4 regions of the Peribacillus sp. 05N428 genome follow, and region 2 is predicted to be linked to each of the others. Evidence: riboswitches for the same ligand, from Rfam matches in the RefSeq annotation. Region 2 holds a riboswitch; each other region holds the start of a gene.
What was found. A riboswitch is a leader RNA that binds a small molecule or an ion and turns the genes downstream of it on or off. The one in region 2 is predicted to bind cobalamin.
Positions count from the first base shown of each region.

Region 1: another riboswitch for cobalamin. It lies ahead of AC1DIV_RS02285 (ABC transporter substrate-binding protein); the one in region 2 lies ahead of AC1DIV_RS00835 ((2Fe-2S) ferredoxin domain-containing protein).
Region 3: another riboswitch for cobalamin. It lies ahead of AC1DIV_RS13770 (ribonucleoside-diphosphate reductase subunit alpha); the one in region 2 lies ahead of AC1DIV_RS00835 ((2Fe-2S) ferredoxin domain-containing protein).
Region 4: another riboswitch for cobalamin. It lies ahead of metE (5-methyltetrahydropteroyltriglutamate--homocysteine S-methyltransferase); the one in region 2 lies ahead of AC1DIV_RS00835 ((2Fe-2S) ferredoxin domain-containing protein).

Region 1 covers NZ_JBFTMS010000002.1:122,304-129,690, reverse strand. Annotated here, with positions in the region: gene AC1DIV_RS02295 (heme ABC transporter ATP-binding protein) at 1-337, opposite strand, end outside; gene AC1DIV_RS02290 (FecCD family ABC transporter permease) at 344-1,399, opposite strand; gene AC1DIV_RS02285 (ABC transporter substrate-binding protein) at 1,362-2,327, opposite strand; cobalamin riboswitch at 2,506-2,680, opposite strand; gene AC1DIV_RS02280 (polysaccharide deacetylase family protein) at 2,767-3,615, opposite strand; tRNA gene AC1DIV_RS02275 (tRNA-Arg) at 3,845-3,918, shown strand; gene AC1DIV_RS02270 (hypothetical protein) at 4,421-4,585, shown strand; gene AC1DIV_RS02265 (DNA topoisomerase III) at 4,640-6,832, opposite strand; gene AC1DIV_RS02260 (ABC-F family ATP-binding cassette domain-containing protein) at 7,048-7,387, shown strand, end outside.
Region 2 covers NZ_JBFTMS010000001.1:190,004-197,390, forward strand. Annotated here, with positions in the region: gene cbiQ (cobalt ECF transporter T component CbiQ) at 1-733, opposite strand, end outside; gene AC1DIV_RS00820 (energy-coupling factor ABC transporter substrate-binding protein) at 720-1,031, opposite strand; gene AC1DIV_RS00825 (energy-coupling factor ABC transporter permease) at 1,033-1,776, opposite strand; gene AC1DIV_RS00830 (hypothetical protein) at 1,840-1,968, opposite strand; cobalamin riboswitch at 1,952-2,147, opposite strand; cobalamin riboswitch at 2,349-2,538, shown strand; gene AC1DIV_RS00835 ((2Fe-2S) ferredoxin domain-containing protein) at 2,690-3,058, shown strand; gene cobJ (precorrin-3B C(17)-methyltransferase) at 3,073-4,710, shown strand; gene AC1DIV_RS00845 (sirohydrochlorin chelatase) at 4,729-5,643, shown strand; gene cobK (precorrin-6A reductase) at 5,640-6,410, shown strand; gene AC1DIV_RS00855 (precorrin-8X methylmutase) at 6,423-7,070, shown strand; gene AC1DIV_RS00860 (cobalt-precorrin-5B (C(1))-methyltransferase) at 7,076-7,387, shown strand, end outside.
Region 3 covers NZ_JBFTMS010000012.1:107,667-115,053, reverse strand. Annotated here, with positions in the region: gene AC1DIV_RS13795 (hypothetical protein) at 1-19, shown strand, start outside; gene AC1DIV_RS13790 (cold-shock protein) at 217-414, shown strand; gene AC1DIV_RS13785 (hypothetical protein) at 456-623, opposite strand; gene AC1DIV_RS13780 (flavodoxin domain-containing protein) at 744-1,181, opposite strand; gene AC1DIV_RS13775 (ribonucleotide-diphosphate reductase subunit beta) at 1,153-2,205, opposite strand; gene AC1DIV_RS13770 (ribonucleoside-diphosphate reductase subunit alpha) at 2,251-4,548, opposite strand; cobalamin riboswitch at 4,687-4,867, opposite strand; gene AC1DIV_RS13765 (manganese-dependent inorganic pyrophosphatase) at 5,160-6,089, shown strand; gene AC1DIV_RS13760 (hypothetical protein) at 6,189-6,335, opposite strand; gene AC1DIV_RS13755 (SulP family inorganic anion transporter) at 6,421-7,387, opposite strand, start outside.
Region 4 covers NZ_JBFTMS010000015.1:107,173-114,559, reverse strand. Annotated here, with positions in the region: gene AC1DIV_RS15680 (aminopeptidase) at 1-3, opposite strand, end outside; gene bcp (thioredoxin-dependent thiol peroxidase) at 15-485, opposite strand; gene AC1DIV_RS15670 (potassium channel family protein) at 548-967, opposite strand; cobalamin riboswitch at 1,205-1,396, shown strand; gene metE (5-methyltetrahydropteroyltriglutamate--homocysteine S-methyltransferase) at 1,543-3,852, shown strand; gene AC1DIV_RS15660 (acyl-CoA thioesterase) at 3,845-4,321, shown strand; gene AC1DIV_RS15655 (ABC transporter permease) at 4,363-5,148, opposite strand; gene AC1DIV_RS15650 (ABC transporter permease) at 5,153-5,944, opposite strand; gene AC1DIV_RS15645 (ABC transporter ATP-binding protein) at 5,993-7,000, opposite strand; gene AC1DIV_RS15640 (hypothetical protein) at 7,152-7,387, shown strand, end outside.

The DNA.
Region 1 (7,387 bases), on a different contig from region 2:
CGGACCAACTATGGAACCAACCTGATTGATGGGCATATCGCCCAAGTGAGACCGTCTCTTTTACTGTATAGGAGAAAGCTAATGAGGAATGCTGAGGGAGCACGGCAATGACCTGTGCAAGTTGTTTTGACGAATAATCCTTCAAATCCCTGCCGCTTATCCTTACGCTTCCGCCTTTATAATCGAGCACCCCGCTAAGCATACTTAAAAGCGTCGTTTTCCCGCTGCCATTAGGACCAAGAATCCCGAATAATTCCCCTTTATGTACATCAAAAGAGACAGAGTCCAAAACAGCTTTGTTGTGATATCCACCTGTTAACCCTTTTACTTCAAGCATCCGTTTTTACCCTTCTCTCCGTCTCTTTAATAAAATCAGCGCAAATGCAGGTGCCCCGATAAGTGAGGTAATCACCCCGATCGGCAGTTCCGATGGGGCAATGATCGTTCGTGCTACAAAATCGGCCAATATCAAGAATCCGCCTCCTATCAACAATGACAACGGAAGCAAATGTTTATGGTCAGGTCCCCAAATCTTTCGGACAAAATGAGGAATGACCAATCCTACAAAACCAATCGCCCCTGAAACGGCAACGGCTGCCCCTGTCAATGTCGAACCGGCTATCAAGATCCACATTTTCCGCCGCTTGACATTCACACCTAAGTGTTTTGCCCGGTCTTCCCCGAAAGTCATCGCATTCAATTCACTTGTATTCATGATCAAGGTCAACGAACCAATGATAAAAAACGGCAAAATGATTACGATATAATTCCATCCGCGCATTGAGACGCTTCCCATCAGCCAGCCGATGATTTGTCTTAATTCATCACCCGTCAGCGCAATCATCAATGAAATGAAGGCACTTAAAAACGAGCTGAAAATGATTCCCGTTAAAATGATCGTTTCCACTTTCATCGATCGATCCATTTTTTTTGCAAAAGTCAGTACGCAGAGCATCGTGAGCACTGAACATAAGATACTCAATGCCGGAAGGGTATATAAACCGATGAATGGCAGTGATATATTCAAGAATATTGTCAAAACGGCTCCGACCGATGCTCCTGATGAAATACCTAATGTGTAAGGATCAGCGAGCGGGTTCCGGAGCAGTCCCTGAAAAGCCGCACCCGCAATCGCAAGTGATGCCCCAACCAAACCAGCGAGCAGCACCCGCGGCAAGCGGATGTTCATCACGATATTCGTTAGCATCACATCCGGATCGGCAGAAATCGGCAAGTGGAAAATCTCCTTGCCGATTATTTGTATAAGTACGGGAATCGGTACTGGCACCGAACCAAAGGAAATGCCTATCGTCATTGCGAATAACAAAATGAACAACGCAATCAAATAAGCAAACGCCCATTTAGTTGTCAAATTGGTTCGGATAGACTGATTTGGCAAGTTCCTCTACTCCCTCTATTAAGCGTGGACCGGAACGGGTCACCAAGTCAGAATGGACATCAAAGACTTGGCCATTCTTAACAGCATTTACGTCTTGCCATCCTTTTCGGCCCTTCACTTCACTTACTGCATCTTTCGTATAATAACCATACGTTGTAATGATGACATCAGGATTTGCAGCAATCATCGACTCTTCATCAATTTTTGCCCAACCGTCCAATTCAGCAGCCGCATTATTCGCTGAAATAGTTTGAAGCATCTCATTCATGAAAGTATTTTTTCCAGGTGTGTATATTTCCGGTGAAGGCGAAACTTCCACTAAAACGGTCTTCCTATCCTCTTCCTTTACGGATTTGGCCTTTTCCTGGATATCCTTGAGCTTCGTTTTCATATCCGCAACGATTTCGTTTGCCTTATCATGTTCTCCCGTTGCCTGTCCAATCATTTCAATAGACTCATAGACTTGGTCAAAGCTTTGGGCATCATTGACTACGAGCACATCTATTCCAGCATCCTTAAGCTGCTGTAAACCCTCATTTGAATTATGGGCACTTGATGCATGCGCAAGAACAAGGTCAGGCTTCATGGAGACAATCAGCTCCGTGTTCATTTCCATTCCGCCAACTTTTTGAATTTCTTTCGTTTCCTCCGGGTAATTATCATTGTCGGAAACACCAACGACCTTTTTACCCAAACCAAGTGCAAAGACCACTTCCGTATTACTTGGTATCAACGAAACGATTTTCTTCGGTTCTTTTTCTATCGTTACTTTTTCCCCACTTGCATCTTTAATCGTAATCGGGAAAGCTTCGTGTTGAGCATGATTCGTTTGCTCCTTTTCTTTTCCTTCATCAGCAGCACCACCGCAGCCAACCATCATGCCTGCAGTCAGTAACATTAACAGTATCAGACCAAAAATCTTCTTCATTTTCATTCCCCACAATCTTTTTATTTAATTTCTTCATACCTAACAGAGAAAACCAATCCTGGAAGATGCCCCCAAAACAAAAAGCATCTCCCGTTAAACGGAAGATGCTTGCATGGCAACAATATCAATACGGACTCTATCTTAGGGTCTGCCACACACCTTCCCATCCGCGTAGGTTACAGGTGTACGAATTCTGGCAGGTCTCCTGGCTCATGGTCTTCGTCAACGGCACCTTCCCATATCTCATACAGTGGTACACAGCCGTCAGCTCCCATATACAGTGGCGGGACCGCGTTGGCATTTCACCAACTTCCCTTTTAAGTCATTAAGACACCAAATCGTTCATATGTATATAATTTTCACTGCCTTCATTATACACCATGTAAGAATCGATTATTATATGATTTTTCTGAACAAGTGCGAAATGACCCTTCCGCCTTCAATGCTTTGAAGCATTTTCAATCAGCGACGCAAACCCATTGATCGATAACCCCGGTGAAATCCGAACTCTATGCAGAGCATGCATCCCTTGGTCGCTTGAAGCTCCCCCAGGTTCGGTAGTGACTGCCATTTTGTATCCAGCTTCTTCTGACAGCCTGAGACTCTCTTCGTTATACCGGCCAACCGGATAGGAAAGCACTGTCGTGTCCTGGTCGAGGATACGGTCGAACAGCACCTTCGACTGAACCATTTCCGCTTCTTGCTGCTCTGCCGTCATGCGGTTCAGCTCCAAATGGTTGATGGTATGGCTTTCAATCGAAATCCCATCCCTGCTCATCTCCAACATTTGATTTTCAGTCAGGTGATGACCTTTATCTATGGACTTCCCGATCATGAAGACAGTTGCTTTCATATCATTTTCTTTTAATATCGGGAAAGCCTCCGTGTAGTTATCTGTATAGCCATCATCAAAAGTAAGCCAGACGCACTTCTCACTTGGCATCCGATTCTCGGCTAAAACGAGGAATGCTTCTTCAGGGGATAATGTATAGTAACCATTCTCCCGAAGCCAAGCCATCTGTGATCGGAATTCCTCCCTTGGGACCCGAAGGCCATTACCTTGGGAAATGCTGTGATACATCAAAATCGGAAGCTGGACCGGGGACTCGGCCTTTATCCAGTCTCCCGTATCGATTTGCCCCTCCGAATCCTGCCCGCTCCCATTCTCAGCCGCTTCGGCCACTTCAATGTCATCTTCCGCAATCGGTGCAGCCGTCTTTGTGCCTATCCCCTCTAAAATCCCTTGTGTGCATCCAGGTAAAATCAAAACCCCCAGCAATGCCGCCATCCTTAAAACTCTATATTTTTTCACTATCATTCTCCTGATTTTTTTATAGTATAATAGTACCAGAAAACCAATGGACAATAAAGTATTCCATTTAATGAAAAAAGAGGAAAAACGAGAGCTTTGCGATGCGCTAAACATTTATGAGGATTTTTTTTCATAACTATGTGCTATTAGCTTGAAAAGTTTGCCTATAAGAAATATAATAAATAAGTCGTCGACTTTAATATATGTCCCAGTAGCTCAGCAGGATAGAGCGACAGCCTCCTAAGCTGTAGGTCGTAGGTTCGATTCCTATCTGGGACGCTAATTATAAACCCCTGTTACAAGCGGTCCTTCCGCGGAGTAACAGGGGTTTTTTTCTGTTGGTTAAGAACAATTGATTTTTTGATGGAGAAAACACAGGTCTCAAGGCTAAATTTTTTCATCAAGCCATATAGATATAAAACCTGATTGCAAAACTATGCATAAAGGTTGGAAATATTGGCGAACAAGAATACAAACTGTTTGATAGTAAAAAAAGTCTTATTTATCACGTCGATAAATACAAATACTGATTTCGGGATATAATCATTTTTTTTTGAAATATATGTTTTAACCTGTCCCATCCGGGTATACAAATACTGTAAGACATTCTCACCAAAGGAGATGATAGTGCATGATGAGTACAATCAGAAGCCAATGGAACAAAGAGAATGACGCAGCGGTGTTTAGTCCCGGTGATCAGCGTTAGAGTCAATTGAAGAGTTGGATGATAATCAAACATGGGAATTACTAGTCTTCTCATCCAAAGGAGGAAGATACGATCATGAGTATTTACAGCCTATGGAATCCAGAGAATGATGAAGCAATTTTCAGTCCGGGTGATCAGAAGCCATTCAGTACGCTCATACGAGTAGATTCGGATAAACACACACACACTGACAAAACACTTGAATATGAATTACATGGCACCGTACTGAATGAAATTTAGTCGAAGCAGGAATATACCGAAAAAGGATGGAGCGATTGCTCCATCCTTTTACTTTTATTTATCGAATTTCAGTTTCGCCAAGGCATCTGCCAATGCAGTATTGATCGGCTCTTCTTTATTTTGCTTTTTCATATAATTGGATACTTCATTTTTGGATACTTTTTGATTTTTATTTTGCCCTCTTCGTTTATTGTAAGAAGATAGTTTTTCGTGAAAACCGCATTTACAGGTGAATGTCTGTGCTTCTCCTTGACCGCGCATTTCCATCTTTTTATGGCATTGCGGGCATCTGGCATTTGTTACACGTGAAACACTTTTTTTGTGGCCGCAATCACGATCTTGACAGACAAGCATTTTTCCCTTTTTACCATTCACTTCTAGCATCAGCTTGCCGCAATCAGGACATTTCGTTCCTGACACGTTATCATGCTTGAATTTTTGATCACTATTTTTGATTTCATGGACGATATTTTTGGCGTAGGCGCGCATATCACCGATGAAAGCCTGTTTTGGCAGCTTTCCTTTTGCTATCGCAGTTAACTTTTGCTCCCATTGAGCTGTCAAAGCTGGAGAACGCAAGTCTTCAGGTGCCAATTGAAGAAGTTGTTTTCCTTTTGAGGTGACATGAAGACCCTTTCCTCTCTTCTCGATCAGGAAGCTATTGAATAGTTTTTCAATAACATCCGCACGTGTTGCAACAGTTCCAATCCCGCCAGTTTCACCAAGAGTCTTGATGAGCTCTTTGCTTTCCCCTGCCATGAAACGAGCAGGATTCTCCATTGCCGAAAGAAGCGACCCCTCATTGAATGGTTCCGGCGGTTTCGTTTCACCCTCTGTTTGTTTCACAGTCGAAATGGTTAAACTGTCACCTTTTTGAACGTTCGGAAGCAGTTGCTCCGCAAGGCCATCTTTAGCTTCTTCCTCATCGAATTGGTGATCATAAACTTCCTTCCAACCTGACTTCAGGATGACCTTCCCTTTTGCCATGAACGTCTCCTGCCCCATTTTTGCGGTGATGGTCGTTTGTTCATATTCAAAAGGCGGCATCAATACAGCAAGGAACCTTTTAACGACCAAATCATAGATTTTCGATTCTTTGTCGCTCAGTTTTCCCGGTAGCGGCGTTTGCTCAGTGGGGATGATTGCATGGTGATCAGAAACCTTGCTATCGTCCACGAACGATTTATTTGTTTTAATCGGGCTGCGCAGGATCCTTGATGCATACTGGGCATATGGTTTAATGCTTACAGCCTGTAATCTTTCTTTTAGCGTATCAACCAAATCCGTTGATAAAAAGCGTGAATCCGTCCTTGGATAAGTCAAGACCTTATGGCTTTCATATAAGCGCTGCATGATCGATAACGTCTCCTTCGCCGAATAGCCGAATTTCTTATTGGCATCCCGTTGAAGTTCTGTTAAATCATATAAGGAAGGGGCAAAACTTTTCTTATGTGCCTTGTTCACTTCAACCACTTCTGCACTTTTCCCCTTAACGGCTGCAAGAACCTTTTCTGCCTTGTTTTTATCAAATGTGCGGATATCTTTTGATTGGGCATCTTGCCAGACGAGGCGCAAATTGGGTTCTGCAATTGCCGAAACGCCATAATATTTCTTAGGCTGGAATTGTTTTATTTCCTCTTCTTTTTTTGCAATCATCGCAAGTGTCGGCGTTTGGACCCTCCCGCAGGATAACTGGGCATTGTGCTTGGTCGTTAGGGCACGCGTCGCGTTCATCCCAACGATCCAGTCCGCTTCCGCCCTTGCTACAGCAGAGGCAAATAGATTTTCATACTCCTTGCCATCTTTCAGATTTTTAAATCCATCTTTGATCGCTTTATCCGTTACAGAGGAAATCCAAAGCCGCTTGACCGGCTTCTTCACATTCGCTTTTTCGAGAATCCAGCGTGCAACAAGTTCCCCTTCACGGCCTGCATCCGTTGCAATGATGACATCCTTGACATCATTGCGATTCAATTGTGTTTTAACCGATTGAAACTGTTTGCCTGATTGCTTGATCACGACCAATTTCAAAGCAGGCGGCAACATGGGCAGGTCCTCAAGGCGCCACGTTTTATATTTTTCATCATAAGATTCCGGATCTGCATGGGTAACCAAATGACCCAGTGCCCAAGTGACGATATACTGATCGCCTTCAAAAAAGCCATTCCCCTTTTTTCCACAATTCAGCACTTTTGCTATATCTCTTCCGACCGAAGGTTTCTCGGCCAGTACGACTGTTTTACTCATATTAACATCCTTTCGCTTTTAAACTGGTTCCTCTATTATCTCATATAATTTATGACAGGGCGATAATGCACCATGGCATTGGATCTATTGGTTCACTTTAAGGATTCCCCGTACCCACATATATGTAAATTAATAGATTAGATAGCATTCCCGTGCAGATTTTAGTATGATGAAACGTAGGGATTTTTTCAAATTAATTGGGAGGTTCAATATAAATGAGCTTACTTTCTATAGATAAATTAGCACACAGCTTTGGCGACCGTACCTTATTCAAGGATGTTTCCTTCCGCCTGATGGCCGGCGAACATGTTGGTCTGGTCGGGGCAAATGGTGTCGGGAAATCAACGATGATGAATATCATTACAGGACAACTTATCCATGATGATGGCCGGGTCGAATGGACACCTGGTGTCGAATATGGCTATCTTGATCAACATACGATACTTTCAAAAGGTAAATCGATTCGCGACGTCTTACGGGATGCCTACTTGCCTTTATTCGAGCAGGAAAAAGCACTGAATGAAGTTACAGAGAAAATGGGTACGGCCACTCCGG
Region 2 (7,387 bases):
TCGCGATCAGCCAATTGCGTGAGGAATAGGTGTAAGTATCCTCGATATAGGAAAGGTTCTCCTGATAGCCTCTTGCGTTCATGGCCATCGTCAACTGTCCAGAGCGCTGCAATACTCCTAAAAATAATGATGAAATTAGTAATCCGAGAGATCGAATGCCTTTCCTAAATGAACCATACCCCAGCCGTGAAGCTTGTGATTGGTGAATGGCCAGAGCCGTATCTAAAAAAATAAAGATGAATCGATAGGTCAATTCTATTAAATCGACCAATAACGAAGGCACTTTAAGTTTTCGCAGCACGGATAGGATGACGGTAATGGGTGTAGTTAAGGTAAGGAAATATAAACAGCTGATGCTGCAGAATACGACAGTGATCAAATTGGCCACCGTACCAAAGCTGTCATCGCTGATGAATATTTGCCAATTCCCGATCTTCCAGGACCACCATATATTCGAAATCGAAGTGAATTTACTAGTGAAAGAAAAAAGGATGGTAATGGTTCCTGATAGTATAAAAAATCCTGGTAATAGGAGTAATTTAAGATAATAAGAAAGCGGGATTTTTGCCGCGAAAATGATTAAAGCGCTCATCACCGTAAAAGTGATGAGCGAAACGGCCATATCCCTTACCGTTAACGAAAACAGCAAAAGGGAGAGTGCAAAAACCATCTTTTCCAACGGATGTACATCCTTTAGCCCATTGAAATAGGCATATTTATCAATGAGTAACATGCTTCGATTTTTCGGCCAATTCTTGTTTGGTTTGCTTATTCCTTTGTCTCATCACACCAATAAAGTATCCAATGAAACCGGCTCCGATTGCAGCTTGAAGCGCAAATAATAAGCTTTCGGTTTCTGCACCTGGCGGCTCCCAAATACTGTTGAACCATGGCTTGTATTCCGGATGGATCTTAGTGATGGCTTCCTCAGCTTCGCCATCGGCACCGCCAAATTCCGTTCCTTGTTGGGTGATCAACGGTATGGTAGCAAGAATGACGACCAGGAAAAGCAGCAGTAAACTTTTTTTCATATTAACGGGCCTCCTTAGATAAAACTCGCAGCAATTTCAATTCGCCTAGATTGTATTTTTTCAAGAAATTCATCACGACGACTGTCAATAACCCCTCACTGATCGCTAAGGGAATTTGGGTCAGGGCAAAAATCCCTGCAAATTTACTGAAAGAGGCCATGAATCCTCCAACCTCGGAAGGGAAAGCAAGAGCAAGTTGAACGGAAGTTACTACATAGGTGCCCAAATCCCCAAAAGCAGCTGCCAAGAATACGGCAAGTGAAAAAGACCACCCCAATTTAGTTGCGCCCTTGAAGACAAAGTAAGCAATGAACGGTCCGCAAACGGCCATGGAGAATGCATTGGCCCCTAATGTTGTCAATCCTCCGTGTGCCAGTAAAACAGCTTGAAATAACAGAACGATGGAGCCGACGACACTCATGGCCAATGGTCCGAATAGTATGGAACCTAAACCAACTCCGGTAGGGTGCGAAGAACTTCCCGTAACGGAAGGAATCTTTAGGGCCGATAATATAAATACAAATGCGCCCGATAGGCCTAGTATCATTTTTGTTTCTGGGTTTTCCCTTACTTTGGACCTAATGGACCGGTACCCCAAGATTAAAAATGGAAGCGACACGGCCCACCAGAATATAGCCCATTCTATGGGTAAAAAGCCCTCCATGATATGCATGGCCAATGCCCGTTTCGGGACAAAAAGCAGTAAAATGACAAAATAAATAATTTTCCAATTGGTTCTTTTCATTCTTTCTCCTTTCAACACTTTTAATTGTTCTGATCAATCTTGAGAAGAAAAGCGGCGCCCAAACTAAAAAGCACTTCTCTCAAAGGAAAGAAGTGCGTAATGAACAGGAATTTTGCAGCATGAACCAACCTTGGGCCATTCTGCCTGATCCGCACGCCCATCCTCGTAGGCTGAAACAGTTTCACGCTTCATGGCAGGTCTCCTGGCTTTGGTTCATCATCCCATTACATCCTTCCCATCTCATTTGACAGTGGATTAAAGTTAAAGTAATGGAACTTCCCTTTACAGTGGCGGGACCGCTCCGGATTTTCACCGGCTTCCCTTTTAAGCTGAATTCCGAGAAATTCAACACCATGAAACTTATGTAATTATTTAGAAAATTCTCGTATAGTGTACCATAAAGAAATAATTCCAGCTACACTATCTTTTTTTTTTGGTCGAAGTTTGTTGCGAGGAAAGGATTGTAACTGGTTTTACACGTTTAAACTTTTCTAAACAGTCGGAATAAACTATTGAATTTTGACAAAGTTGTTATATGATAGATTAAGTTAGTTGGAAATGTATAATAAAACCAAATATTTCATTTTAAAAGTGCCCTTGTGTGAATAAGCAAGGGATAATAGGGAAATCGGTGAAAATCCGATGCAGCCCCCGCTACTGTAAACGCTGATGAAATTGTCGATAGCCACTGGCATGATGCCGGGAAGGGACAAAGTAAAATGAAGCGTAAGCCAGGAAACCTGCTTTTAAAATTGCATGATACTTTTCGGAGGGAAAGGTAGAAGGACTATGACGATTTTGGGAGGGTTTGGCAAGCTTGCCTTTGGCTCCTCATTCATATAGTTTTTTTAAACCTTGACTCTTATGTTAAGGTTTTTTATTTTGCCTTTTCCCTGAACTCAGGAGGAAGAAAATGACTACTTGGAACTTGACGGGTACAAATACGCATCTGTTGATTTGTAATGGGAGCAGCTGCATGAAAAAGGGCGGGGAAGAAGTAACCCAAGCGATTCGCGATGAAATTGCTTCAAAAGGACTGGATCTGAAAATCCATACAACGAGGACACGCTGTAACGGGAGATGTAAGGATGCCTGCGTAGTGATTGCCTATCCCCAAGGAAACTGGTATCGAGTGGAAACGCCTGATTTCGGTCGGCAGATCGTCAGTAATATCGATGATGGTGAGTTTGTTCCACAGATGATCTATCAATACAAAGACGGGGAAATGACCCCTAATCCAGATTTTCCTGCTCATACGGGTATTTCAAAGAACAAAGCGTAAAAGGAGATGTCTTAATGAGTACAAACGGTAAATTATTCGTCGTGGGCTTTGGGCCCGGGAATTTTGAACACATTACCAAACGTGCCGTCGAAGCCCTTCAAGAAAGTGACTACATCATTGGTTATAAAACTTATGTTGAACTCATTCAGGGACTGCTAACAGATCAAACGATCATTAGTACGGGGATGACCGAAGAGGTATCACGTGCACAGGAAGCAGTGAAACAAGCGGAGCTGGGAAAGAAAGTGGCGGTGATTTCCAGTGGGGATGCCGGAGTTTACGGGATGGCAGGGTTGGTTTATGAAGTATTGATTGAAAAAGGCTGGAAAGAAGAAACTGGAGTGGGCATAGAAGTCATTCCTGGCATCTCAGCAATCAACTCATGTGCGTCTTTACTTGGGGCGCCCGTCATGCACGATTCGTGTACGATCAGCCTCAGTGATCATTTAACTCCTTGGGAACTGATCGCTAAAAGGGTTGAAGCAGCTGCAATGGCAGACTTTGTCATTGCACTGTATAATCCGCGCAGCGGCAGGCGGACCCGGCAAATTGTTGAAACACAGAAAATTCTCCTTCGCTACCGCTCGCCGGATACACCTGTCGGGTTGGTGAAAAGTGCTTATCGCGATAGGCAGGATATTGTCATTACCAATTTGAAGGATATGTTGAATCACGATATTGGAATGTTGACCACCGTCATTATCGGTAATTCATCCACCTTTTTATATGACGACAAAATCATCACACCGAGAGGCTATCAAAGAAAATATACGTTGAATTCGGAAAAGCAAACTTTGAAGCCGCATCAGCGACTGCAAAAAGAAGCGGAACCGTGGGCATTAGATCAAGAAGCCTTACCCGAGTCCGCTGGAGGAGTTGGCTTACTTACAAAAGCACCTGAAAAGAAGCAAGCTTCCTTTGAAATGGCAATGGAAGCTCTGTCCAGAGTCAAGGGTCAAGCCGTTCAGCAATCCATTAAGCCGGTTGTTCAGCAAAAAATGGAGTCGGTGTTCGAACTTGCCGTTAGTCCAGGTGTGGCGAATAAACAATTCACTCCCAAACAAATGATGACACTTGCGGAAGTTGTCGGGGAAAAGGGAACGATGGAATACACGCCAAATCATAAAATTGTCTTAAAGATTCCGACAACGGATCCGGAAGTCATTACGGGGAAATTGCAATCAGCAAACTTTCTTTTGTCGCCAATTGGAGATGTACTGACATTAAAAGCCTGTGATTTCTGTGATGGTGAAAAAGCGGAATCCATTCCTTATGCAGATGAAATACACCGGGTGCTTGGCGGAATGAGCATGCCCAAGGAACTGAACATCGGTTTTAATGGGTGTGGGATGGCTTGTTATAGTGCTGTGATGGATGATATCGGGATTGTCTTCCGAAAAGGGAAGTTCGACTTATTTCTTGGAGCTAAACCGGTTGGAAGAACAGCCCATCCGGGTCAGCCGGTAGCGGAAGGCATTGAACCGGAACAGCTTGTAGAACTGATCACGGACATTGTCGGCGAGTATAAGCAAAATGCCCATCCAAATGAGCGGCTTTTTAAATACTTCAAACGTTCGAAAAAGATACAGAATTTTTCTTATCAGGACATCGCTCCCAAAATAAACATAGAGCCTGCGCCTTGTGAAGACTAATCAAGAGGGGGAAAGTAAATGAAAGCAGTTTTGTTCGTAGGACACGGAAGCCGGTTGGCTTCGGGAAATGAAGAAGTCCGTCATTTTATTGAAAATATGATTCCGGCAATGGACGGGCGTTTCCTAGTGGAAACGTGCTTCTTGGAATTTGCGGCACCGAATATATCCAAAGGAATTGATAATTGTGTAGAACGAGGGGCTACTGAAGTTATCGTCATACCGATCATTTTGTTGCATGCAGGACATTCGAAATTACATATCCCAGCTGAAATAGAGGATGGGAAAACCAAGTATCCAGAAGTGAAATTCACATATGGCCAAACGATCGGGGTCCACCATGATGTATTGACGATCCTGACAGACCGTCTTGAGGAAGCGGGATTCGATACGACCTCTGAACATTCTGAGACAGCGATATTGCTAATTGGCCGAGGCGGCAGTGATGCTGATGCAAATAGTGATATATATAAAATTTCACGATTATTATGGGAAAAATTAAACGTTAAATGGGTCGAAACAGCCTTCATGGGTGTAACGGACCCTCACGTTGATGAAGGTATTGAACGATGCATCCGCTTAGGGGCAAAAAAAATAGTGATGCTGCCATATTTCCTCTTCACTGGGGTGTTGATGGAAAGAATGGAGGATATGCTGAAAGGCTATCAAGAGCAATATCATGATCGAGAATTCATATTGGCAAAGTATTTTGGATATCATCCAACCTTACAGAACATTCTGCAAGAACGAGTAATTGAAGCCAGTGAAGGCAAATCAAGCGGGGCGCGTGATTTGGAAAACTATCGTAAACATGTCGAGGAACATGGACATGCTCACCATCATCACCATCACGATCACGACCACGACCATGAACACCATCACGACCATGATCATCACCACGATCATGATGGGCAAGCGGTGGGGACATCAAAATGATTTTGTTCTTGGCGGGTACAAGTGATGCAAGGGAATTAGCGATTGAGATGCAGCAGGTTGGGTTCAAGGTTTTGGCAACTGTTGTAACCGAATCGGCGGCCAAGAGTTTGCAGGATGCAGGGATATCCACCCGGATTGGCCGATTATCTGCAGAAGATATGACATCTTTAATCTCTGCAAAAGGTTTTCAGGCTGTAGTCGATGCAAGTCACCCATTTGCCGAAGAAGCATCCAAAAACGCCCTTATTGGAGCAAAGGCAGCAAATGTTCCTTATATTCGTTATGAGCGTGAAAGTCAACGGTTTCAGAATGATAAATTGATAGTTGTCCGTGATTATGAGGAAGCTGCCAAGCTTGCCGCAGAAAAACGGGGAGTCATCATGCTCACGACCGGAAGTAAAACCCTAGCCGTGTTTGCAAAAGAATTGGTGGGGCTCGAGAATACCAGAGTCATAGCGAGAATGCTGCCACGAATGGACAATATGGAAAAATGTGCGCAGTTGGGCATTGAACAAAAAAATATCGTTGCGATTCAAGGGCCATTTTCCAAAGAATTAAATAAAGCTCTATATGAACAGTATGGGGTCACATTGATGATAACGAAAGAAAGTGGCAAGGTCGGTGCGGTTGATGAGAAATTGGAAGCCGCGTTGGAATGTGGAATAGAGACGATCATGATATCACGACCGGATGTTGACTATCAAAATGTTCATTCCAGTTTTGATCATGTCATTGCCGAGTTGAATAAACAGCTAATTGAAAAATAGGAGGAATGCAAGATGGATTTTAAAACAGATTTTAAACCACTAACGGTAGACCCTGACAAAATATATGATTATAGCTTTTCAATCATTGCTGAAGAAATGGGCAATCATGATTTTTCTGAAGATGAATGGAAGATTGTCCGCAGGGTCATTCATGCTTCAGCGGATTTTGAATTGGGAAGAAGTGTCATCATCCATCCAAATGCCATTCAAGCTGGTGTGGAAGCCATTCGCAAAGGAAGGCATGTCATTGCTGATGTGCAAATGATCGAGAGCGGTACAGGCAAAAAAAGATTTCAAAAACACGGCGGGGACGTTCATTGCTATATTTCAGATCCGGATGTGATGGTCGAAGCAAAACGTTTGAATACGACAAGGGCAATCATTTCGATGCAAAAAGCCGTAAAGGAAAATGAAGGGGGCATTTATGCCATTGGCAATGCACCTACCGCTTTACTTGAGCTCATTCGCCTTATTAAAGAAGGGATTGCAAAACCGGACTTAATCATTGGAATGCCTGTTGGGTTTGTTTCTGCAGCAGAATCGAAAGAGGAACTCGCTAAGATCACAGAAGTTCCATTCATTACGAATATTGGCCGAAAAGGTGGAAGTACTGTCACTGTTGCTGCATTGAACGCGATTTCCCTTTTAGCTGATAGTTAAAAAACATGGAAAAGAAAGTGAAAAAAGACCCCTCACAAATGCGTCATGGATATACGACGGGAGCATGTTCAACTGCCGTGACCAAAGCGGCATTGACCGCTTTGATCACGGGGGATGCACTTGAGGAGGCAACGATTTCCTTGCCCATCGGCCGAGATGCCACTTTCACTATTGAGAAATATGATATATCAGATAATGCGGTTAGTGCTGAAACGATCAAAGATGCCGGAGATGATCCCGATGCCACACATCTGGCCCATATTATCTCTACTGTCAGCTGGTCGGATGCACCCGGGATTATCCTGGATGGAGGGACC
Region 3 (7,387 bases), on a different contig from region 2:
CAAGAAGAGGAAAATGTAGAATTTTAGGATAATTTGTCGGTTGATTTACGGCGATAATCTTGTTTTTTTAGGATTTTCCATGATATAATATGAGTAATTATTTTTGTTCGGAAAAGTTTGATAGAAGGATTTACTGTAATAGGATTCCTCTTGAAACATTATCCAGAACCAAAAATAGTAATAAAATGGATTTTTCCAAACACAGGAGGAACTATCATGGTACAAGGTAAAGTAAAATGGTTTAACGCAGAAAAAGGTTTCGGTTTCATCGAAGTTGAAGGCCAAGACGATGTATTCGTACATTTCTCAGCTATCCAAGGTGAAGGCTTCAAAACGCTTGAAGAAGGCCAAGAAGTTTCTTTCGAAATCGAGCAAGGCGCTCGTGGACCACAAGCTGCTAACGTTCAAAAATAATTGAACGCATATAAAAAAAAGACTCCGATATTGGAGTCTTTTTATTTTTCTTTTTTTTCGGCGATTTCCCTTAATGCTTTGTCCAATTTTTCTTCGATCCGTTTAGTACGATTAAAATGCCCTGACAGGAAAAAGACGATGAATATAACGAAAGCGACAAGCACTAGCATAAAAAGAATAGGCAGGAACTGGGTTGCAATCTCAATCATTGGATATCATCTCCTTTTTTCTTCCATTATACTTCATGCTTACCGTTGCTATGATTGAGGGAGCCGAGTTTTAAAAAAAACACTGAAAGGGGATATGCGAAAACGCATATCCCCTTTCAGTCAGTTCTGGAATAGCGAGGCGAACTTTTGAAGTCTGTGCAGGTCTGATTCTTGATACATCTGTTCTATCTTCAATGTCACCAATAACTGGCTCTTGGCAAATAACATGTCCCGGAAATCATCGACCGCCCCACAAAAATGATTATAGTTGGTTTCGCCAGTGCCGAAGACTCCCGTTTTCAGGCGAGCAATAGGCAACTGTTCCAGTTCTTTATAAAAGGCAGCTGATTTAGCGGGAAGCTCCCCATTGCCCCATGTATAGGTGCCGACGATCAATGCATCGTAATCCGGCAATGTACGTAAATCGAATTCATTCATTCGATATAGGAAAGCCTCAGGTAAAAGGGCAGCGAGGGCTTCAGCAAGCGCTTTTGTATTGCCGCCGGCAGAATGATAGACAATGGCAATCTTACAGCTCATCGAACCCATTGCTGGCATTTACTTGACTGTAAGTCCTTGACTTCTGTTCGAAGAAATCGGTTTTGGTAAGGCCGATGGATTCATCATCGAACGTTTTGATCCATGGCATCGGGTTCTCGCCATACTCTTTATACAAATTTTCAAGGCCTAGCATACGTAACCGTTTGTTGGCGATATATTCGATGTACTCATTGAATTCTTCCAAATCGAGATCGGCTTTCGTTTGGATATCTTCGAGCATATATTCAGACCATTCCTTTTCGAGTTCGACTGCTTTTTCAATCGTTGTATAGATGAACTTCGTGTTTTCTTCATTATTTAACTCAGGATATTCATACATCAAGATTTGAACGAGCATGCCAATGAAATCGAAATGGACCATTTCATCGCGATGAATATAGGATATCATCGTAGCGGAACCGGTCATTAGATTTTGGCGTCCTAAATTATAATAAAAAGCGAAAGCCAGATAGAAATAAATCCCTTCAAGGTTCGTTGAATGGATCAGTGCCTCGAATAAATGCTGAGGGCTGGGATCGTCCACGAACGTTTGATAAGCATCAACGATCGGTTGGTTACGCTTAATCACTTCAGGATGTTCTTTAATGCGGTCGAAAAGCTGTTTTTGCTTGCCTACCGGAATCAAGGAAGCAAGGATATAGGAATAAGACTCATTATGGATCGATTCCTGCTGGGCCATGTTGGCCAGGATAGCTTTTGCCGCCGGATCTTTGATGTACCGAAGGATCTCTACTAAAGTGGGTGTTTGAAGACTGTCCATTCCAGCAATCATCGTAAGGATATCGAGAAAAGCGTCCTGGATATCTTCATCCAATTCGCCCCACTGCTTTTTATCCTGAATCATGTTCACGCTCGAAGGCTTCCAAAAGTTATTGATGAGCTGTGTATAGGTATCATAGAATTTTTCATACTGTATATCGTTCCAAAGGAGGAAGCCTGAAGCTTCTCCTTTGAAAACACCGGTTGCCTTTGTTGGATGCGTCGGTTCGAGCATCCGAATTTTTTTTATATGATTGGTCATTCGTGAAAACTCCTTTAAGAATAGATTACTGGGTCATGATTGACGTTAACTTGAACAGCTTTCGCAGGCATTGTCATATTCGGAAGACGTCGAACGAACATAATACGTTGATTTCAACCCGCTTTCCCATGCCGTTAAATGGATATCCAAAAGGACCTTCGCTTTGATTGTATTGTGTACATACAGATTAAAGCTGATTGCTTGGTCAATATGGCGTTGGCGGGCTGCATTTTGCCTGATGCTTTCCAGTTGATCCAAATTGAAGCGCGTCTTTTTATAATATTCATACGTATTTGGCGTCAAGCCTGGTGCGGTCACCTTGAATTTGAAGTTTTTCTTTTCTTCGTAAAATTCAATTTCATACAAAGGATCGATTCCATCCGTGGAATTACCGATTTTGGCTGTCGATGAATTGGGGGCAATCGCCATTAAATAGCCATTACGGGTTCCGTGCTCCTGCACGTCTGCTTTTAAATCCAGCCATTTTTGATCTGTATAGTCACGCAGTTCGAAATAGTCCCCTGTATGCCAATCAGAACCTTCAAAATATGGGTAAGATCCTTTTTCCTTGGCCAATTCGTTGGATGCCTTGATAGTTAAGTAAGCGATCTTTTCGTATAAAGCATCTGCATAGCGAACAGCCTCATCGGATTCCCAATAAATATTCTGTGTGGCAAGTAAATGATGCCATCCAAACGTTCCTAAACCAATCGCACGGTACCGTTTGTTCGAGATGGATGCTTGTTTGACAGGAAGATTATTCACATCAATGACATTGTCCAGCATACGGATCTGAATGGGAATCAATCTTTCCAGAACATCGCTGCCCACCGCTCGGGGCAAGTTAATGGATGAAAGGTTGCAGACAACGAAATCGCCGCTTTTACGAACCACAACAACATCTCCATCTTCTGTTTCATATTCATCCGTGATCGTCGAAGGGCTTAGGTTTTGGGCAATCTCCGTGCAAAGGTTAGAACAATAAATCATACCTTTATGTTTATTCGGATTCTTCCGATTCACTTCATCGCGGTAGAACATATACGGTACGCCTTCTTCTAATTGAGAAATCATGATGCTTTTCATGATGTCCATCGCATTGATTTTCTCAAAGCTATAGTTTGGAAGCGTGCCATTTTCTGCGGCCTCGACAGCAAGTGCATAATGATTCCTGAAGCTTCCTTCGCCTTTCTTTTCGTCATAAAGATCTTCAAGTGAAAATCCAAGGGTTTGCTTAACGGTATGCGGATCGAAAAGATACCATTCTTTTCTGTCGCGTACAGCCTCCATGAATAAATCCGGTATGCATACACCTGTAAAAATATCATGTGCTTTTAATCTGTCATCCCCGTTTTGAGTCTTCAAATCGAGGAAGCTCATGATATCTTTATGCCAGGCATCCAAGTAAATCGCGATGGCACCTTTACGTTGACCCAATTGATCGACACTAACAGCTGTCTGGTTGAATAGTCGAATCCAGGGCGTCGTGCCTGAACTGTTTCCAGAGAAACCGCGGATATCGGAACCAAGCGAGCGAACCTTACCGACGTAAAGACCGACACCGCCGCCGAATTTAGATACTTTTGCGGCATCGTAGTTTGATAGGTAGATTCCGTCAATGGAATCTTCAATTGCGTCGATAAAGCAGGAGCTTAACTGTCCATGTGTTTTACCTGCATTGGAGAGTGTAGGAGTCGCAACGGTCATATAAAGGTTGGACATGGCCCAGTATGCTTCTTTTATCAGTTGCAGGCGGTGCTCCTTTTTTTCCATTCGCATGATTTCCATCGCGATGATCATGAAACGTTCTTGCGGCAGTTCGAAGACCTTGTCCTTTTTTGGGCGGGCCAGATAGCGGTCATTCAATAAGTAGATGCCTATGTAAGAGAATAATTTATCTTTTTCCGGGTCGATCACCGATCCCAATTCCTCAATTTCCGCTTTTGTATATGAAGATAGCAGTTCTGGTTTATAAATGGGATAACGCTGACCTTCCGATAGCTGGGAGAGTTCTGTGATCAGCTCATAGAATGGGCCATAACTCTTGCCTTCATATCCTCGATTGGCTTGTGCATCCCTATACATTGTATTCAACAGTTCTGCTGCAGCAACGAAAGTCCAATCCGGTGCATCGATATCCACGCCTTCAAGAGCGAGCTGAATCAGTTTTTTTGATGCCTGTTCTTCGGTTGAGTCACTTTTGCGATCAAGCCATTTTGTAAAACGCCTTTTGAACTTTTCCATATCGAGACGGCCTTCGAATTCCTTCGATAACGTCTCAAGCTGGATGGATTTCGCTTCTGTGTCATTTTCACTTATGGTAGAGTTATATGTTTGAGTCATTAATAATCCTCCTTGTTAACTTCCGCTAAAATAAAAAAACCGCCCAAAGAATTGAGCGGATCAAACGATAGAATAAAAGAGCCATGAAAAAATAGCCGTTATACTATCGTTTCATCATCTCAATCCCCGAAGAATAAGAAACGTGAAAAATTCAAGGCAGGTCTCCTGACTCATGATCATCCTACTTTGAGTCCTTCCCGTATAGAGAGCTATACAGTGGTTTTCTCATTTCGTCACATTTACAGTTGCGGGGACAGTTCCGGGTTTACACCGGATTCCCTTTTCAGCCATCACTGGCACCTTGGATTATAAAAATTCTATATATAGTTATTGGAATTGTTTATGTAATCAATATCTAGTATTTCTGCTTATATTATCGTAAGCCATATACGATGATAATTCAACTAATATATTTGAAAAAAACCAACCCTTATCTATTGACAAAGTGATGGAAGAGGGTAGGGGAATGAAAGATTTTATGGGGGAATGGATAAATCAAGCGCTGATTTTACGGGATTTTGTGTTAAAATAAAGTGTCTAGTAAAGGTGGCTCTCCCTTATTGCAATGAGGGGATTCGCGGAAAAATTTTTATGAAAAAGGGGATAAAATCTTGGAAAAAGTATTAGTTTTTGGACATAAAAACCCGGATACAGACACAATCTGTTCAGCAATCGCTTATGCAGATCTGAAAAAGCAGTTAGGTATCAACGCTGAACCAGTTCGTCTGGGTGTAGTGAATGGTGAAACTCAATATGCATTGGACCAATTCAAATTCGATGCTCCCCGTCTTGTGGAAAAAGTTGCAGGGGAAGCTGATGGCGTAATCCTGGTCGATCATAACGAACGCCAGCAAAGTGCTGAAGATATTGACCAAGTCCGTGTGTTGGAAGTTATCGACCATCACCGTATCGCTAACTTTGAAACAAGCGATCCATTATATTACCGTGCGGAACCAGTTGGCTGTACGGCAACCATCTTAAATAAAATTTATAAAGAAAACGGCATTGAAGTCCCTAAAGCAATCGCAGGTCTTATGCTATCTGCCATCATTTCCGATTCTTTATTGTTCAAATCCCCGACTTGCACGGGGCAAGACGTTGCGGCAGCAATGGAACTGGCTGCCATTGCAGGAGTCGACGCTGAAAAATATGGCTTGGAAATGTTGAAAGCGGGTGCTGACTTAAGCGACAAAACGATTGCCCAGCTCATCACTCTTGATGCAAAGGAATTCTCCATGGGAATGGCTAAAGTGGAAATAGCACAGGTCAATGCTGTTGATCCGAACGAAGTCCTTGCTAAGCAAGCTGAATTGGAAGCAGCGATTGAAGCGGTCATCGCAGTGAAGGAATTGGACTTGTTCCTATTCGTCGTAACGGATATCCTGACTAATGATTCCGTTGCCTTGGCCCTTGGTAAAGCGTCATATGCAGTTGAAAAGGCATATGACGTTTCATTAAACAATAACATCGCCGTGTTGGAAGGCGTTGTATCGCGTAAAAAACAAATCGTGCCGGTCTTAACCGACGTATTCAGCAAATAATACAGGAAAAGGGTTGCTCATTAAAAACATGGGCACCCTTTTTCTGTACATTCAAAAAAAGACTCAACCATCCCATTAAGGGTGTTTGAGTCTTTTTTCTTAATTTAAAGATTCCTTTTCTTTTTCATAGGCGATGACAATCAATTCTTTATTGGCTTCCTCGCCAAGTTTGCTTTCAAAGATTTTCAGTTCATTCAATAAATCCGGTGACAGATTTGCTGCCGTATAATCCTGTTCTGGTGTCATGCTTTTCGCTCCTTTCAAAAGGAAATGATTCATGTTATCTATTTTGTCGGTTTGAAAAGTTTCTATTCAGCAGAATTTTACTTCTTTAAGATATTTTACTTTCTGAGGTGGCGAGTTTTTCAAGCAATGTCGAACTTTCTTCATCGAGTCCTTGGACTTGGACAGGTATTCCCAAGAGCTGATATTTAAGAATAACCGTATCGACAGCACCGACTGCGGAATCATCCCAGATTTTGGAATGGGAGAAGTCGATGACGATTGCATCGGCTTTTTCCTTGAAGTCGAACTTTGAAATAAAGTCCTGGACAGAAGCGAAAAATATTTGTCCGCTGATACGATAAGTGATTTTCTTAGCCTGGATGTCTGCCGTTTTCTCTACTGCCACTTTAGAAATTTTAGCCGAGAAGAAAATCATGCTCAATAGCACTCCGGCAAATACCCCTTTTGATAAGTCATGTGTATAAAGGACAATGAGGACCGTCACGATCATCACGGCTGCATCCGACTTAGGAGCTCTAGTGAGCCTCTTTAGGGAAGACCAGTCAAATGTCCCGATTGAAACCATGATCATGACTGCGACAAGTGCAGCCATCGGTATTTTGATAAGGACATCATTCAATACCACGATTAATACCATAAGGAATGCGCCCGCTACAAATGTCGAGAGCCGGCCCCTTCCACCAGATTTAATGTTGATACCGGATTGGCCGATCATCGCACATCCTGCCATGCCGCCAAAACATCCGGCGATGATATTCGAAATCCCCTGGCCTTTTGCTTCCTTATTTTTATTACTGTCCGTGTCAGTCATCTCATCGACAATTTGAGCCGTCAATAACGATTCAAGCAGTCCAACAAACGCAAGGGCAATGGAATAAGGGAAAATGATCGCCAAAGTTTCGAAGGTCAAAGGGATGCCTGGAAGCATGAACATCGGAAGCGCTTCGGTCAATTGCCCCATATCCCCAACCGTCCGCACCGTAGCCCCCATGGTAACCGCAACGATCGTCATGAATATGATGGCGACAAGGGGTGAAGGTATGACTTTCGTG
Region 4 (7,387 bases), on a different contig from region 2:
CATCTGCCTATCCCTTATTTTTCGAGTTCGCGAAGAGTTTCAAGCGCTTCTTCGACGTGGCCTTTAACCTTTACTTTACGCCATTCTTTGACTATATTTCCTGCCTTATCAATCAGGAAAGTTGAACGTTCAATGCCCATATACTCCTTGCCGAAGTTCTTTTTCAATTGCCAAACATCAAATGATTCAGCCGCTTCATGGTTTTCGTCAGCCAGCAGCAGAAAAGGCAATCCATGTTTTTCGATGAATTTTTCATGACGTGCCGCTGGATCTGGGCTGATACCAAGGATTACCGCGTTCAATTCCTCGAATTGCTCATTATGGTCCCGGAAATCACAGGCCTCCGTCGTGCAACCTGGCGTCATGTCTTTTGGGTAAAAATATAAAACAATGTTTTTCCCCTTAAAATCCGATAGGGAAACCATTTCACCATTGTTTGCAGGGAGTTTGAAATCAGGTGCTTTTTCTCCAATTTTAACAGTCATATTGAACCCTCCATTTCTTTCATTATGGTAAGAGTACCCAATAATCGAAAGAAACACAACTTTCATTTATCCTTCCTATCTTTCTGCTCCAGATCGATCACCGTACGAATCACGAACGCTGCCGGCAGTGTATACCCAATGAAAGCCTGAATGGTAGCTATCATCCTGCCCATGCCAATCGGGGCTATATCTCCATACCCTACAGAAAACATCGTCATCGCACTAAAATAAAAAGAAGTCTTCAATTGTTCATAGAAAGTCCCATCCAACCGATTGCCCATATCAAGAATCACCGAATGATTCTGAAGCTCGTATAATAAATATATCAGTGCAAATCCAACTAATATCGTCGCATATAAATTGCCAAGCCACAGCATATCCTCAAGAGAAAACTTCTTTCCTCCCGACTCAACAAGAAATAACGTACGAATGCTCATCACCATGCAAAAAATGATTCCTGCAATCAAGATGTAGAAAGTCATCCCCCACGCCCCATTTCAAAACGCCACTCCCTCTATACATACTCCCTGTCCAAACAATATATTCTTTTTTAGGAATCAGCCTTATCACCGACAAACTCATTAAACGGAAACTTTTCCGAATCTTTTTTCCATGTTGACCCTTTTGGTCGGATATGTTAAGATTGTCTAAATTTTTATAATAATTTTTATTTTATAAATATTTGATCTGCAAACAATTAACAAGGCAGGTTTTGCAAAATTTCATATGTGGAAATAGGTTCCTAATTTTCATTAGGATTAAAAGGGAAGTCCGGTGTAATTCCGGCACGGTCCCGCCACTGTAATGGGAATGTTAGCGTCAATCAATATGCCACTGATCAACGGATCGGGAAGGCCAGCCGCTAATGATATTCCCTAAGTCAGGAGACCTGCCTATCTCGACAACACTGTTTTAACCTACGGGAGATAGGGAGGTGTTAGGGACCTTATAATTGTAAGGGGCATTATGCATGCCTCTTTATTTTAAGCATTTCTAACTTTCTTTTTTGACGGTTAGGAATGCTTTTTTTATTGTTCGAACAAATGAATGTAGGAGGATGGGAATTTTGAAAAGCAGCAGTTTGGGTTACCCTCGAATCGGGGAAGATCGTGAATGGAAACGTACATTGGAAGCTTACTGGTCCGGTAAAATCGATGAAGCGGAATTTACGTCACAACTAAATGCCATCCGTTTAGGCAACTTACAAAAACAGAAGCAACGAGGCATTGATATCATCCCTGTCAACGACTTCACTTTTTATGATCAAATGCTCGATATGTCCGTCATGTTCGGTCTTGTTCCTGAACGTTATTCAGCATATGAAGGCGGAAGCGTCCCCCTTTCCGTTTATTATTCAATGGCCCGCGGAAACAATGATGAAGTCGCTTCCGAAATGACGAAATGGTTCAATACGAACTATCACTATATTGTCCCTGAATTAAAACTGGCACAGCTTACTTTAACGGAAAATAAACCACTTACAGCATATCGGGAAGCCAAGGAAAAGCTAGGGATCGAAACAAAGCCCGTTTTGATCGGACCTTATACTTTCCTCTCCCTTTCAAAAGGCTTCAATAAACAAGAAATCCCTGGCATCATCCTGAGCCTGCTTCCCCTATACACGCAAATCCTGCGGGAATTGGAGCAAGAAGGCGTGAAGTGGGTTCAAATGGACGAACCTTCCCTTGTTTCATCCATTTCCAAGGATGATATGCAAACCGTTACTTACCTCTATGAAAAACTGAATGAAGCAGCACCAAACCTGAACATCATGCTACAAACATACTTTGATGCGGTGGAACATTACCAAGAAGTCATCGAATTACAAGTCCAAGGGATCGGTCTTGATTTTGTACATGATAAAGGGAGGAATTTAAGTAACCTTGAGGCATTCGGTTTCCCGAAGGACAAAGTGCTTGCAGCGGGTGTGATTGACGGAAAAAACATTTGGCTATCTGATTTATCCCAAAAAATCGAATTGATCGAGACACTTAAGAAACAGGTAGCCGAGGACCAAATCTGGCTACAGCCCTCTTGTTCCCTGCTTCATGTCCCGGTGACCGTTCGTAATGAAACCGCCCTTTCAAAAGAAGTGAAAGAGGCCCTTGCTTTCGCTGATGAGAAACTTGAGGAAATCACATTTTTGGTCAAAGGGAATAATCAAGGCATTGAAGCAATCGCCGAAAAAGTCGATGCCAATAAATTTACGATTCAAACGTTAGCCAATTCAAATGTCCGAAATCACGGGTCTGTACAATCCAATGTCGAAAAGGTTAAAACCAGGACCGCCGGCCGTCAGCTTCCATTTAAGGACCGTTACCAAAAACAACAGGAATTTTTCAAATTGCCTTTTCTCCCTTCGACTACGATCGGCAGCTTTCCGCAGACATTTGAAGTTAAACAAGCACGCGGGAAATTCAATAGAGGAGAATGGACAGCCCAGCAATATGAAACATACGTTAACGAAGAAATCGTCAGGTGGATCGAAATCCAAGAAGAAATCGGTTTGGATGTTCTCGTTCACGGGGAAATCGAACGGACGGATATGGTTGAATACTTCGGCCATAAATTAGGCGGATTCGTCTTTTTAGAAAAGGGTTGGGTACAATCCTATGGATCCCGCTGTGTGAAACCTCCAGTCATCTACGGCGACATCCATTTCATCGAACCGATGACAGTCAAGGAAAGTGTATACGCACAATCACTGACAAAGAAGACGGTGAAGGGAATGCTGACAGGTCCTGTTACGATTTTGAACTGGTCATTTGTCCGTGATGATATTTCCAGGGAGAATGTTTGCTATCAGCTGGCGCTCGCTTTGGAAAAAGAAATCATTGCCTTGGAATCTGCTGGAATTAAAATGATTCAGGTTGATGAACCTGCACTTAGAGAAGGTCTGCCATTGAAAAAAAGCGATCGCGACGAGTATTTGAACTGGGCAGTGAATTCATTCTTGATATCCACATCAAGCGTGGAGGATACAACCCAAATTCACACGCATATGTGCTATTGCGACTTCAACAGTTTCATGGACGTCATCTCCTCCCTCGATGCCGATGTAATTTCCATCGAAACATCCCGCAGTCATGGGGAGCTCGCTTCCGCATTCGAGGAAAAAACATATGAAAAAGGCATTGGCCTGGGGGTGTATGATATTCACAGCCCGCGTGTGCCGGCAGTGGAAGAAATGGTCGATATGATTGAACGGGGCATAAAGGTATTGGATAAAGACCAGTTTTGGATCAATCCCGACTGCGGCCTGAAAACAAGGGGTATCCCGGAAACCGTCGCTTCCCTGAAAAACATGGTCGAAGCAGCAAAAATCGTCCGTGAAAACCTTTTAGTAAACCAACAGGCAAATGATTGAGGAGAACGTTGCCCATCCAACACAGCAGTCACGGACTTTTTTAACCGACCTTGTTTTTCCACCGGATACAAATCATCATAATACCATCTTTGGCGGAAAAGTAATGGCCTATGTTGATAAAATAGCTTGCATTTCCGCTATGCGCCATTGTCGAAAACCCGTTGTGACTGCTTCAAGCGACTCTTTTGATTTTTTGGCCCCCATCAAAACAGGGGACGCGATCAACCTTGAAGCTTATGTCACCTGTGCTCATCGCACATCAATGGAGGTATTCGTGAAAGTGGAACGTGAGAACCTATTAACAGGTGAAAAACAGCTAACGGCACGCGCTTTTTTAACGATGCTGGCCATTGATGAAGACGGTAAGCCGACAAACGTCCCTCAGGTCATTCCGGAAACGGAAGAGAAAAAACAGCAATATGTTCAAACCAAAGCTAGATATATCGAAAGAAAGAAAAAACGGAACTAAACAAAAACCCCTTCAACATGAATGCTGTTGAAGGGGTTCTTTCAGTTCCCTGCCCCGCGGTACCTCTTCACTCCCTGATTCCATATGAAAACGGATATCACGAAAAAGGCAACCCCAATTACAGGTGTGGCAAATGCATAAACATACCACTCTTCTTTTCTTAGGAAATAAGATGCCGGATAGACACCGACAAACGCGAATGGCAACACCCATGTAAGGACAAAACGAATGACCTTATTATAAATATCAACAGGATAGCGCCCGTAGTTCCCGATATTGTACATCATTGGCATGATGGATGTTTTCGCATCCGACCAGAACCCAATGCTTGCTATCGCAACGAATATGGCTGCATAGGCAAGGGCCCCGCCTATTGCAAAAATGATGAAAAGAATCGGGTCATACCACACAAGCTGCAAATCCAATGAAATCCCCGAATAGAATATGATGATCAAACCGGTCACAACACCAAATAACGCTTCAAGCTCGATTCTTTCTAAAATGACTTGAAACAGGCTATGGATCGGTCTTGTTAATATCCGGTCCATTTCACCTTTGACGATATAGCGGTCATTAAAGTCCCAGATGTTGAAAAAGGCTGAAAAAAGGGCGAATGGGATAAGGAAAAACCCATAAATGAATATGATTTCTTCACGGCTCCAGCCGCTTAAAAATTGGGTATGTCCAAAAACGACTAAGATAAATACCAGATTCACGACCTGATTGAGCAGGTCAGATAGGATTTCCATGAAGAAATCCGCTCTGTATTGCAATCTTGTTTTCATATATTGACTCACATATTGAAAAAACATCGATACATAAAACATCCCGTCAACCTCCTTGAATAATCAGCTGTTTTTTTGCGACTATCCATAAAAGCTGAATCGGTATTATGAGAATGATGCACCAAATTAACTGCTGTAAAAGCGCCATGCCAATTTCGCCTGAACTGTAACCGTTCGTAAAAATCATGCTTGGTACATAGCTGATCCCTTGAAAGGGTAAATATTTCATCACTTCCTGCGCCCATATCGGGTAGAAACTGATGGGCAGCAGCAGACCGGAAAATAAATCAATGATAACCCTTTTAGCGCGGATTAATCCGGCATTATTATATAAGAAAAAGGTAGTGATTCCCGTCAATAAGTTAATTTGTGTATTGATGATGAAGCTGAACAGCAATGAAATGCCGAACATCCCCCACGTAGCCGGCTCATGCGGCAATTCGATAGGAAAAATGAAAGCTACCAGCAGCATCCCCGGAATCGAGAAGAAGAAGAAACGGAATATCCCTTCCCCAAGTCCTTGCATCGTTTTCATGCCTAAATAGTTATAAGGCCGGATCATCTCAATGGCAACCTTGCCGTCTTTAATCTCAGTGGCGATTTCGCGGTCAATATTATTGAAATAAAAAGCGCGCGCCATCCATGCAACTGCGACATAGGTTGTCATCTGCATGCTTGAAAGTCCTTCGATGGAGCTTTTTTCTCCATATATCGCATTCCATAAGAAATAATAAGCACCGATATTAATGCTATAAATTAAAATGCCAGTATAATAATCAGTTCGATACGCAAGCATCATTAAAAAACGCATGCGGATCATGGCAAGATACTTCCCCATGGCCCTCCCCCTTCTTGATAGACACGTTGTTTCTTAATGATAAGAGAGTCAGACAGTGCCTTCTTCGTAAATATTGCGAACGATCTCTTCAATGGACGTTTCATGTATTTTGATGTCTTTTATTTTAAAATGAGATACGACAGCTGAAACAAGCTGTGAAATATGATCACCTTCTTCTTTCAACAAGGCAATGTAAGTTTGACTTTTCTCATCATAAACCCAGTTAGCGGTAAATGGGAGCGCTAATGATTGTAATTCCTTCAATGCGATCGGCTCGATGAATTGAAAATGGATCTGTTTTTCCTCAGCCCAGTTATCTTTCAAACTCTGCAATTCCCCATCATAGATGATTTGCCCTTCATCAAGCATGATTACACGCTCACATAATGCTTCAATGTCCCCTAAATCATGGGTGGTCAAAAGGATTGTCGTATTATATTTCTCATTGATTTCTTTCAGGAACTCACGAATCTTCATTTTCACGAGCACATCAAGTCCAATTGTCGGCTCATCCAGGAACAGCAAAGGCGGATTATGGATCAAGGCTGCCGCAAGTTCGCAGCGCATTCGCTGACCAAGCGAGAGTTTACGCACTGGTTTGTCCAGCAAAGGACCGATATCAAGCGTCTTGATGACATGTTCCATATGATCGTTATATTGTTCATCCGTTACCTTATATACCTTTTTTAACAACCTAAACGATTCTTGAACCGCAATATCCCACCAAAGCTGTGAGCGCTGACCGAATACGACTCCGATAGTCTGAGTGAACTTTTCCCTCTCTTTATGTGGATTCATGCCATTGACCGTGATTTCGCCTGCTGTCGGTTCCAAAATACCTGTCAGCATTTTGATCGTGGTCGATTTCCCTGCACCATTTTCCCCGATATAAGCTACCATCTCACCCTTTTTTACAGTAAAATTGATATCATTGACGGCAGGGACGACCTTATAATTTCTGGTAAGTAAATCCCGGAAGGCACCCTTTAGCCCTGAACGGCTTGATGCCGACTTAAATTCCTTCCGAAGCTGTTTCACTTGAATTGCATCACTCATCCTGTTACATCCTCCGTAATCTCTTGTCCTAATGAATTAGTTTATCCAACCTAACCTTTTTAGACAATAAAAATGCTTGGATGCCATCTACCATTTTCAGGGAGGAAATGGCCGTTGTACCAGATACATATATAAAGGAGACGAGTATGCTATGAATATCAAAAAATTATTACTATCCCAAATTGAAAAGGTCGTTTTCGACCTTCGATATGACTTCCTTTATGAAGATGAGTACGGTGAATTATTATGCCAGGTCATCCAAAGGGATTCCAGCGGGTCGATCGAAAGCACACCCATCAGTTTCCACCTTCGCATTAATGAAGAGAAAGGAACCGGGCAGCTAATCTATTACCAAGCCCAGGGCGAAATGAACCGCCAATCCTTCGA